2 regions of the Bacillus sp. SRL543 genome follow, and region 2 is predicted to be linked to the other one. Evidence: a T-box and tRNA genes for the amino acid it is inferred to sense, from the RefSeq annotation. Region 2 holds a T-box; the other holds one or more tRNA genes.
What was found. A T-box is a leader RNA that pairs with one kind of tRNA and senses whether it is charged. The one in region 2 lies ahead of ileS (isoleucine--tRNA ligase), so its partner is inferred to be a tRNA-Ile.
Positions count from the first base shown of each region.

Region 1: it encodes a tRNA-Ile, which carries the amino acid that the T-box ahead of ileS (isoleucine--tRNA ligase) is inferred to sense. The anticodon was not compared.

Region 1 covers NZ_OZ481794.1:3,892,525-3,897,317, forward strand. Annotated here, with positions in the region: gene glgB (1,4-alpha-glucan branching protein GlgB) at 1-1,803, opposite strand, end outside; gene AC4E8B_RS19815 (hypothetical protein) at 1,995-2,192, shown strand; tRNA gene AC4E8B_RS19820 (tRNA-Glu) at 2,257-2,328, opposite strand; tRNA gene AC4E8B_RS19825 (tRNA-Ser) at 2,332-2,422, opposite strand; tRNA gene AC4E8B_RS19830 (tRNA-Asn) at 2,427-2,501, opposite strand; tRNA gene AC4E8B_RS19835 (tRNA-Ile) at 2,503-2,579, opposite strand; tRNA gene AC4E8B_RS19840 (tRNA-Gly) at 2,585-2,658, opposite strand; tRNA gene AC4E8B_RS19845 (tRNA-His) at 2,667-2,742, opposite strand; tRNA gene AC4E8B_RS19850 (tRNA-Phe) at 2,774-2,849, opposite strand; tRNA gene AC4E8B_RS19855 (tRNA-Asp) at 3,012-3,087, opposite strand; tRNA gene AC4E8B_RS19860 (tRNA-Met) at 3,234-3,307, opposite strand; tRNA gene AC4E8B_RS19865 (tRNA-Ser) at 3,475-3,567, opposite strand; tRNA gene AC4E8B_RS19870 (tRNA-Ile) at 3,581-3,657, opposite strand; tRNA gene AC4E8B_RS19875 (tRNA-Met) at 3,664-3,740, opposite strand; tRNA gene AC4E8B_RS19880 (tRNA-Ala) at 3,767-3,842, opposite strand; tRNA gene AC4E8B_RS19885 (tRNA-Pro) at 3,858-3,934, opposite strand; tRNA gene AC4E8B_RS19890 (tRNA-Arg) at 4,052-4,128, opposite strand; tRNA gene AC4E8B_RS19895 (tRNA-Leu) at 4,148-4,236, opposite strand; tRNA gene AC4E8B_RS19900 (tRNA-Gly) at 4,243-4,317, opposite strand; tRNA gene AC4E8B_RS19905 (tRNA-Leu) at 4,327-4,411, opposite strand; tRNA gene AC4E8B_RS19910 (tRNA-Lys) at 4,435-4,510, opposite strand; tRNA gene AC4E8B_RS19915 (tRNA-Thr) at 4,520-4,595, opposite strand; tRNA gene AC4E8B_RS19920 (tRNA-Val) at 4,601-4,676, opposite strand; rRNA gene rrf (5S ribosomal RNA) at 4,685-4,793, opposite strand, start outside.
Region 2 covers NZ_OZ481794.1:1,839,439-1,844,231, forward strand. Annotated here, with positions in the region: gene AC4E8B_RS09365 (YggT family protein) at 1-56, shown strand, start outside; gene AC4E8B_RS09370 (YlmH family RNA-binding protein) at 165-938, shown strand; gene AC4E8B_RS09375 (DivIVA domain-containing protein) at 1,061-1,576, shown strand; T-box leader at 1,621-1,862, shown strand; gene ileS (isoleucine--tRNA ligase) at 1,952-4,723, shown strand.

The DNA.
Region 1 (4,793 bases), 2.1 Mb from region 2:
GCCATGGTATCCCATTTCTTCTGTTTTGATGACTTTTTTGTTGATCCAGCCGGACCCGCCATACTCTTCCTTATCGCTGTTGAAGATCTCCCTGTAGCTTCCGGCATGGGGAACCCCGATCCTGAAGTTTTGATACGGATCGGCTGTAAAGTTGCATACCACAATAAGATGTTCACCCTCGGCAGCGCTGAAACGGACAAAAGAAAAAATGGATTGTTCCCAGTTATCTGCATCAATCCACTCAAAGCCTTCCTGAAGATGATCCAGTTCAAACAGGGGCTTGGATCTTCTGTATAGCTTTATCAAATCCTTGCTGTACCTGTTTGCTTTCTGGTGCATCTCAAACTCAAGCAGATTCCAGTCAAGTCCTTCCGAATCTTTCCACTCTGAAAATTGCGCGATTTCAAAGCCCATGAACAGCAGTTTTTTGCCGGGATGTGCCATCATATAGCCCAGGAGCAGCCGGAACTGGGCAAACTTCCTCCAATAATCTCCCGGCATTTTATTGAGGAGAGACTTTTTTCCATGTACGACTTCATCATGTGAGAGAGGCAATATAAAATTCTCCTTGAAAGCATATAAAAGAGAAAATGTGATATTGCCATGCTTCCCGGTTCTTGCCTCTGGACTGGTTTCCATATAGGCCAGTACATCATTCATCCAGCCCATATTCCATTTGTAATGAAAGCCAAGGCCCCCATAATGGGCTGGAGAGGTCACCAGCGGGAGATTTGATGAATCTTCAGCTGCTAGAAAAATGGAGGGATCATATTGCCTGATTGTGCTGTTGAGCTTGCGGAGGAATTCAATTCCAAACGGATTCTGATGCTGTTCTTGCGAATTGGGCCAATAAATGATATTAGATACAGCATCCATCCTGAACCCATCTATATGATAGGTTTCAAGCCAGAATAAAGCATTGGAGATTAAGAAGCTCTGCACTTCCTTGCGGCCCAGATCAAAGTTTGAAGTGCCCCATACATAATTCTCCCTATCCTTCTCATTCTTATATTCAAAAAGGTGGGTTCCGTCAAAATTATAGAGTCCATGGGCATCTTTGCAAAAGTGGCCGGGAACCCAGTCGAGAATGACACCGATGTTATGCTGATGGCATTGGTCGACAAAATACATTAAATCCTGCGGCTTGCCATACCGGCTGGTCGCGGAAAAATACCCTGTACCCTGATAGCCCCATGAGGCATCGAGCGGATGCTCGACAAGAGGGAGCAGTTCAACATGTGTAAACCCATGTTCAAGGACATAGGGCACAACTTCATCCGCCAGCTCCCTGTAATTCATCAGCCTGTTATTATTTTTTCGTTTCCACGTTCCGGCATGCATTTCATATATGACAGCCGGTTCTGCAAAGGTATTTTTCTTCATCCTGCTTTTCAGCCAAGACTGATCATTCCATTTATAGCCTTCAAGCGGCCATACGACTGAAGCAGTGCCGGGTCTTTTCTCAGAATAGAATGCATATGGATCAGCTTTGTGCAGCCTGGTGCCTCCTTGTGTCAATATTTCATACTTATAGAGGCAGCCTGCCAAATCCTTCTCGACTACTATGTGCCATACCCCTTCATTATTCATTCTATGTAATTTGAAACCTTCCCCATTCCAGCTGTTAAAGTCCCCAACAACCCTGACCTCCTTAGCATTTGGAGCCCATACAGCAAATCTGGTGAGGATTTTGCCTTCTTCATGTATCAAGTGGGCACCAAAAAGGCGGTGGCTGTCAAAAAGGGTGCCTTCATGAAATAAATGCATTTGATAGTCAGTGGGAAACATCGTTTTCACAGCCATCCTTCTCTCCAACAGATTTAAAAATCATCGACTTTCTTTTTATATTCGTCTTATTCATAAAAATACCTTGTAAAAAAATTTTAAATTTTTCGATATTTTCTCTTATAATTCGATTAATTTTGTAAACTTGAGTTGGTTTTCAAGGAAAATGCCTATAATAAGCATATGTTTTTATGAAGGGGGGATTGAAGATGGCAAATCAAGAAGAAGAGTTTCTTCTCAGGGAAAAGCAAGAAGCCGGAGAAAGGCTGCCTCTGTTCGGGCCTGCAGATGGAAAAATCCTTGCGACGGGAGATATGTTCAGGGGGCCCTATACAGGGATTGCATCAGAAATAGATTTAAATAATCCGGGAAACCGGCTGCAAAAAAACGAAGAACTTCCCGATTAAACACAATGATTCAGAAAAGATGCATACAAAAAAGCTGCCAGCATTTGCTGACAGCTTTTTTGTATGACCCCTACGGGATTCGAACCCGTGTTACCGCCGTGAAAGGGCGGTGTCTTAACCGCTTGACCAAGGGGCCTTATGGCGGAGAAGGAGGGATTTGAACCCTCGCGCCGGTTGCCCGACCTACACCCTTAGCAGGGGCGCCTCTTCAGCCACTTGAGTACTTCCCCATATTGGCTCCGCAGGCAGGACTCGAACCTGCGACCGTTCGGTTAACAGCCGAATGCTCTACCACTGAGCTACTGCGGAATGGTGGGCCTAAATGGACTCGAACCATCGACCTCACGCTTATCAGGCGTGCGCTCTAACCAGCTGAGCTATAGGCCCACTTTTGGAGCGGGTGATGGGAATCGAACCCACGACATCAGCTTGGAAGGCTGAGGTTTTACCATTAAACTACACCCGCATATTTTATGGGGCGACTGATGGGAATCGAACCCACGAATGTCGGAACCACAATCCGATGCGTTAACCACTTCGCCACAACCGCCACAATTCAATGCTTTTTCACAAAAAATAAATGGTGGCTCAGGACGGAATCGAACCGCCGACACAAGGATTTTCAGTCCTTTGCTCTACCGACTGAGCTACTGAGCCAAATAAAGTAATTTCCTAAAACAATATTTCATAAGTCCTTTGCTCAAAAGTTCTTGCGAACTTTTTTGCAGATTGCCGCAGAAGCTGTTCAATGAAGGTAGCAATCTGCTCTACCGACTGAGCTGCTGAGCCATACTGGGTATTGCTTTTCTAAATAAATAATGGCGGTCCCGACGGGAATCGAACCCGCGATCTCCTGCGTGACAGGCAGGCATGTTAACCGCTACACCACGGGACCAGTTTATAAAATAAGGTCTGAATTATGCCCGAGTATCCTTCAGGACTGTTTCTTCCTCTTCCAGATGGAACGGCAAGAAAATCCGTCATGATCACTCGAAGCATATTCATCGCAGTGCTGCTCATTACTGCACTGAGGACCAGGTATTGCGGGGGCAGGATTTGAACCTGCGACCTTCGGGTTATGAGCCCGACGAGCTACCGGACTGCTCCACCCCGCGACGATAAAATATAATCTTTCCTGTTTCCTGAATATTGCTTGCAAAGGACTGTCCCGGTCTCAGGAAGTGAACCAAGAAGCAGCTCAACCGGTACAACTCGCAGTCTTTTCAGTGGAGAATTGCTTGTTGCTCCACCCCGCGACGATAAAAGTGATTTAAAAGTATAATGGAGGAGGTAGAGGGATTCGAACCCCCGCGCGGTGTTACCCGCCTGTCGGTTTTCAAGACCGATCCCTTCAGCCAGACTTGGGTATACCTCCATATTAAAGTGAATGGTGGACCTTGTAGGACTCGAACCTACGACCGGACGGTTATGAGCCGTCTGCTCTAACCAGCTGAGCTAAAGGTCCTTAATTTGGTAGCGGCGGAGGGGATCGAACCCCCGACCTCACGGGTATGAACCGTACGCTCTAGCCAGCTGAGCTACACCGCCAAATCAAGTATTCTCATAAGGTTATATGGTGGAGCCTAGCGGGATCGAACCGCTGACCTCCTGCGTGCAAAGCAGGCGCTCTCCCAGCTGAGCTAAGGCCCCATATAGAATTTCAAATGGTCGGGAAGACAGGATTCGAACCTGCGACCCCTTGGTCCCAAACCAAGTGCTCTACCAAGCTGAGCTACTCCCCGTCATGCAAATGATAAGCGTCGAATTGCTTCATTGCTTCCTTATTCACATCATCCTGCAATTAGCAGTCAGGTGTTCACTCGTTGGCTAATATTCTTGCTTTCATTACATTAATAGTATGGCGCGCCCGAAAGGAGTCGAACCCATAACCTTCTGATCCGTAGTCAGACGCTCTATCCAATTGAGCTACGGGCGCATAATTAAAATGTTTTTAATGGTGCCGAGGACCGGAATCGAACCGGTACGGTAGTCACCTACCGCAGGATTTTAAGTCCTGTGCGTCTGCCAGTTCCGCCACCCCGGCAATCTCTGGAGCGGAAGACGGGATTCGAACCCGCGACCCCCACCTTGGCAAGGTGATGTTCTACCACTGAACTACTTCCGCATATTAAATTGGTGCGGGTGAAGGGAGTCGAACCCCCACGCCTTGCGGCGCCAGATCCTAAGTCTGGTGCGTCTGCCAATTCCGCCACACCCGCATAATTCATTATTAGAGATTGAATGGTGAGCCATGAAGGACTCGAACCTTCGACCCTCTGATTAAAAGTCAGATGCTCTACCGACTGAGCTAATGGCTCATTTGAAACTGGTGCCGGCTAGAGGACTTGAACCCCCAACCTACTGATTACAAGTCAGTTGCTCTACCAATTGAGCTAAACCGGCAAATATGGTGGAGGATGACGGGATCGAACCGCCGACCCTCTGCTTGTAAGGCAGATGCTCTCCCAGCTGAGCTAATCCTCCATATTAAAGCCCGGCAGCGTCCTACTCTCACAGGAGGAGAACCTCCAACTACCATCGGCGCTGAGAAGCTTAACTTCCGTGTTCGGTATGGGAACGGGTGTGACCTTCTCGCTATTG
Region 2 (4,793 bases):
TTGTCCTTCGATTCGCCACTCAGGGGCTTCATCAGCTTTTCTATTGGGTTGCATAGATTTACCAATAACTTGGGACTCTGAGTAGTCCCTTTTTTGGTGGCTGCTGTGCTATGCTTGAACTTGTCTGCAGCCGCCTTCCTGAAAAATGTAAAAGGAGAGTGCCGATGTCTATTTATCAGCATTTTCGGCCGGAGGAAAAAGAATTCATCGACCAGTCTCTCGGCTGGAAGGACTTTGTAGAAACATCCTATGCCCCTAAACTGACTGACTTTCTCGATCCGAGAGAGCAGCAGATCGTAAAAATGATTGTCGGGGAGCATGCCGGTGTGAAGCTTCGTTTCTTCGGGGGAGCTGAAGGGACAGAGCGGAAAAGGGCCCTGCTGTATCCTGAATATTTTATCCCTGATGAGGAAGAATTCTCGATCACGCTTTTTGAGATAAGTTATCCAAGTAAATTTGTTTCCATAGAACATCCCCAAATACTCGGGAGCCTCATGGCTCTTGGCCTGAAGAGGGGGAAATTCGGTGATATCACTGTCCAGGCTGAAAGGGCGCAGTTTTTTGTTTCCAAAGAAATTGAACATTATGTTAGCATGCAGCTGGAATCAATCGGAAAAGCTTCAGTCACCCTGAAAAAATTGCCGCTGGAGAAAGCAATCACTGCAATTGATTCATGGGAAGAATCGTCAGCTACGGTCTCCTCGCTGAGACTGGATGCCGTCATTTCGGCAATATACAATCTATCCAGGCAAAAATCACAGCTCTTTATCCAGCAGGGTCTTGTAAAAGTAAACTGGGCACAGGTTGAAGATCCTTCTTTTGCATGCGGAGAAGCTGATGTTCTTTCTGTAAGGGGAAAGGGACGTTCTAAGATCATAGATGTAGAAGGAAAAACAAAGAAAGAAAAATGGAGAATCACCACGGGAAAGCAAAAATAAATTATGATTTTGCAGGAATTTAAAAGAAATTGTCGAATACATCTTTATCGCTGTGATAATATCAGAAATTAGTGTATTTTCGCTGTCATACATATGCTTTAAGACTTATAGGAGGTGGCATTATGCCTTTAACACCATTAGATATACATAACAAGGAGTTCAGCAAAGGTTTCAGGGGCTATGATGAAGATGAAGTAAACGAATTCCTTGACCAGATCATCAAGGATTATGAAATTCTGATCAGGGAGAAAAAGGAGCTTTCAGAAAGGCTTACAGATCTGAACGACCGGATCGGGCATTTCACCAATATTGAGGAAACGCTGCACAAATCCATCGTCGTTGCTCAGGAAGCCGCTGAAGAAGTCAGGCGCAATGCACAAAAGGAAGCCAAGCTGATCATCAAGGAAGCTGAGAAGAATGCCGACCGCATCGTGAATGAATCCTTATCAAAAGCAAGGAAGATCGCCCTGGAGATCGAGGACTTGAAGAAGCAGTCAAAGGTGTTCAGAACAAGGTTCAGGATGCTGATCGAAGCGCAGCTGGATATGCTCAACACAGAGGACTGGGATCATCTCCTTCAATATGAACTGGATTCAACCGATCTGAAATCAACAGAAGAAGAAGACTCACTGGCTTGACGCAGCCTGCATAAATCGAATATAATCCATATCATAAGAAAATATTGACTGCGTTGAAAGGGACAGTACAGCATTCTACATGCTTTTTAGATTAGCGATCCAGGGACGGTGGGAGCCTGGAATAAGCGGATTGCTGGAAAATCACCCTAGAGTACCTGCCTGAACGTTCTCCGAACCAGTAAGTGCAGGCGTATCATCTGCGTTAAGGATGCTATGAGCGGACAGAATGATTTTATCTGTCTACAAGGGTGGTACCGCGGGAGCTATAAGCCTTCTCGTCCCTTTACCGGGATGAGGGGGCTTTTTTGTTTTTTTTAGAAAAACCATCCGGGTACGGCAAGTCAATTTACCTAAATGAAAGCAGGAGGAATGGCAATGGAATACAAAGATACATTATTGATGCCGAAAACAGAATTTCCGATGCGCGGGAATCTCCCCAAAAGGGAGCCGGAGATCCAGGGCAAATGGGAAGAAATGAATATTTATAAAAAGGTGCAGGAGCATACGAAAGGCCGGCCGATGTTCGTCCTTCATGATGGCCCTCCATATGCAAACGGCGATATCCATATGGGCCACGCGCTGAATAAAATCCTGAAAGACTTTATTGTGCGCTATAAGTCCATGAGCGGCTTTAATGCACCATATGTTCCGGGCTGGGACACTCACGGCCTGCCGATTGAGCAGGCATTGACTAATAAAGGCGTAAAGAGAAAAGAAATGACAGTTGCCGAGTTCAGGAAACTTTGCGGTGACTATGCTTACGAGCAGGTCGACAGCCAGCGTTCACAATTTAAACGACTTGGTGTCCGCGGCGACTGGGAAAACCCGTATATCACACTCCAGCCTCAATATGAAGCACAGCAGATCAAGGTATTTGGCGATATGGCTAAAAAAGGCTATATCTACAAAGGGAAGAAGCCGGTCTACTGGTCTCCTTCAAGTGAATCGGCACTTGCAGAAGCAGAAATTGAATATCAGGATAAGCGATCTCCTTCTATTTATGTAGGCTTCAAAGTCAAAGATGGAAAAGGCATATTGGACCATGATGTCCAAATCGCCATCTGGACGACAACTCCTTGGACCATTCCAGCCAACCTGGGAATCAGCGTCCATCCTGACCTCAATTATGTGGTGGCAGAAACCGAGGGCGGCAAATATCTGGTTGCCGAAGAGCTCCTGGAATCTGTGGCAGGGGAAACTGGCTGGGAAGATCCGGCTGTTGTGAAGACAGTCAAAGGAAGCGAGCTGGAAAACATCCTTGCAGAACATCCTCTTTATGGCCGTGATTCTCTTGTGATGCTTGGCGACCATGTAACCGTTGATGCGGGTACAGGCTGCGTCCACACTGCGCCTGGCCACGGGGAAGATGACTTTTATGTTGGCCAGAAGTACGGACTTGAAGTTCTGTGCCCAGTCGATGATAAAGGTCTGATGACTAATGAAGCTGAAGGTTTTGAAGGTCTGTTTTATGATGAGGCCAACAAGCCGATAACTGAGGCGCTAAAAGAAAAGGGAGCATTATTGGGACTGAAATTCATCACCCACTCCTACCCGCATGACTGGAGAACGAAGAAACCGGTCATTTTCAGGGCAACAGCACAGTGGTTCGCATCCATCAAGGATTTCCGCAATGAGCTCCTTGAAGCTGTCCAAGAAACGAAATGGGTTCCGGCATGGGGAGAAACGCGTCTGTTCAATATGGTCCGCGACCGCGGCGACTGGTGCATTTCCCGCCAGCGTGCATGGGGTGTCCCTATCCCGGTTTTCTATGCTGAAAACGGGGACAGCATCATTACGGATGAAACGATTGATCATGTTTCTGCCCTTTTCAGGGAACACGGCTCCAATATCTGGTTCGAGAAAGAGGCCAAAGAGCTGTTGCCTGAAGGGTTCACACATCCAGGCAGCCCGAATGGGAAGTTCACTAAAGAATCAGATATCATGGATGTCTGGTTTGATTCAGGCTCATCCCACCAGGCTGTCCTGAAAGAACGCGATGATCTGCAGCGTCCTGCAGACCTTTATCTTGAAGGCTCTGACCAGTACAGAGGCTGGTTCAATTCGTCCCTGTCCACTGCTGTTGCAGTAACTGGCAAGGCACCATATAAGGGCGTGCTCAGCCACGGCTTTGCACTTGACGGCGAAGGCAGGAAAATGAGTAAATCCATCGGCAATGTCGTAGTGCCGGCGAAGGTCATGAACCAGCTCGGAGCCGATATCCTGCGTCTTTGGGTGGCATCTGTAGACTACCAGGCAGACGTAAGAGTCTCTGACCCAATCCTGAAGCAGGTTGCTGAGGTGTACCGCAAAATCAGAAACACATTCAGATTCCTGCTTGGTAACCTGTCTGACTTCAATCCTGAAAAAGATGCAGTTGCCTATGAAAGCCTCAGGGAAGTTGACCAGTTCATGCTCGTAAAGCTGAACAAGCTGGTCAAAAACGTCAAGGAAGCGTATGATCGCTACGAATTCGCAGGCATTTACCATGCGATCAATAATTTCTGCACATTGGATTTAAGCTCGTTCTACCTGGACTTTGCCAAAGATGTTCTCTATATCGAGGCAGAAGACAATGCAGACCGCCGCGCGATCCAGACAGTCCTGTATGAAAGCCTTGTTGCGCTTGCAAAGCTGACTGCACCAATTCTTTCGCATACAGCAGATGAAGTTTGGTCCTTTATCCCTGCTGTGAAGGAAGAAAGTGTTCAGCTGACAGATATGCCTGAATACAAAGAGCTTCCTAATGCAGATGAACTGATGAAAAAATGGACGATGTTCATGAATCTGCGCGATGAAGTCCTCAAAGCACTTGAAGAAGCACGAAATGAAAAAGTGATCGGGAAATCACTGACAGCTAAGATCACTCTTTATCCAACTGCTGAAACAAGAAGCCTTCTTGACAGCATCAATGAAGATGTGAAACAGCTGTTCATCGTTTCCGGCTTTGAAATCGGCGGAGAATATGGCGAGGCGCCAGAAGAAGCCCTCAAGCTAGACAAAGCGGCCATCCTTGTATCCAAAGCTGAAGGTGAAACATGCGAACGCTGCTGGACAGTTACACCGGAGGTCGGTGCTGATTCAGACCACCCTTCGCTTTGCCCGCGCTGTGCAAGTGTTGTAAAAAATAATTATAGCCACTTGGCATAATAACAGACCCGGCTGCCGTGATGCAGCCGGGTTTTCAATTTTTTATCCTGTCACTTTACCCCCGAAAGTT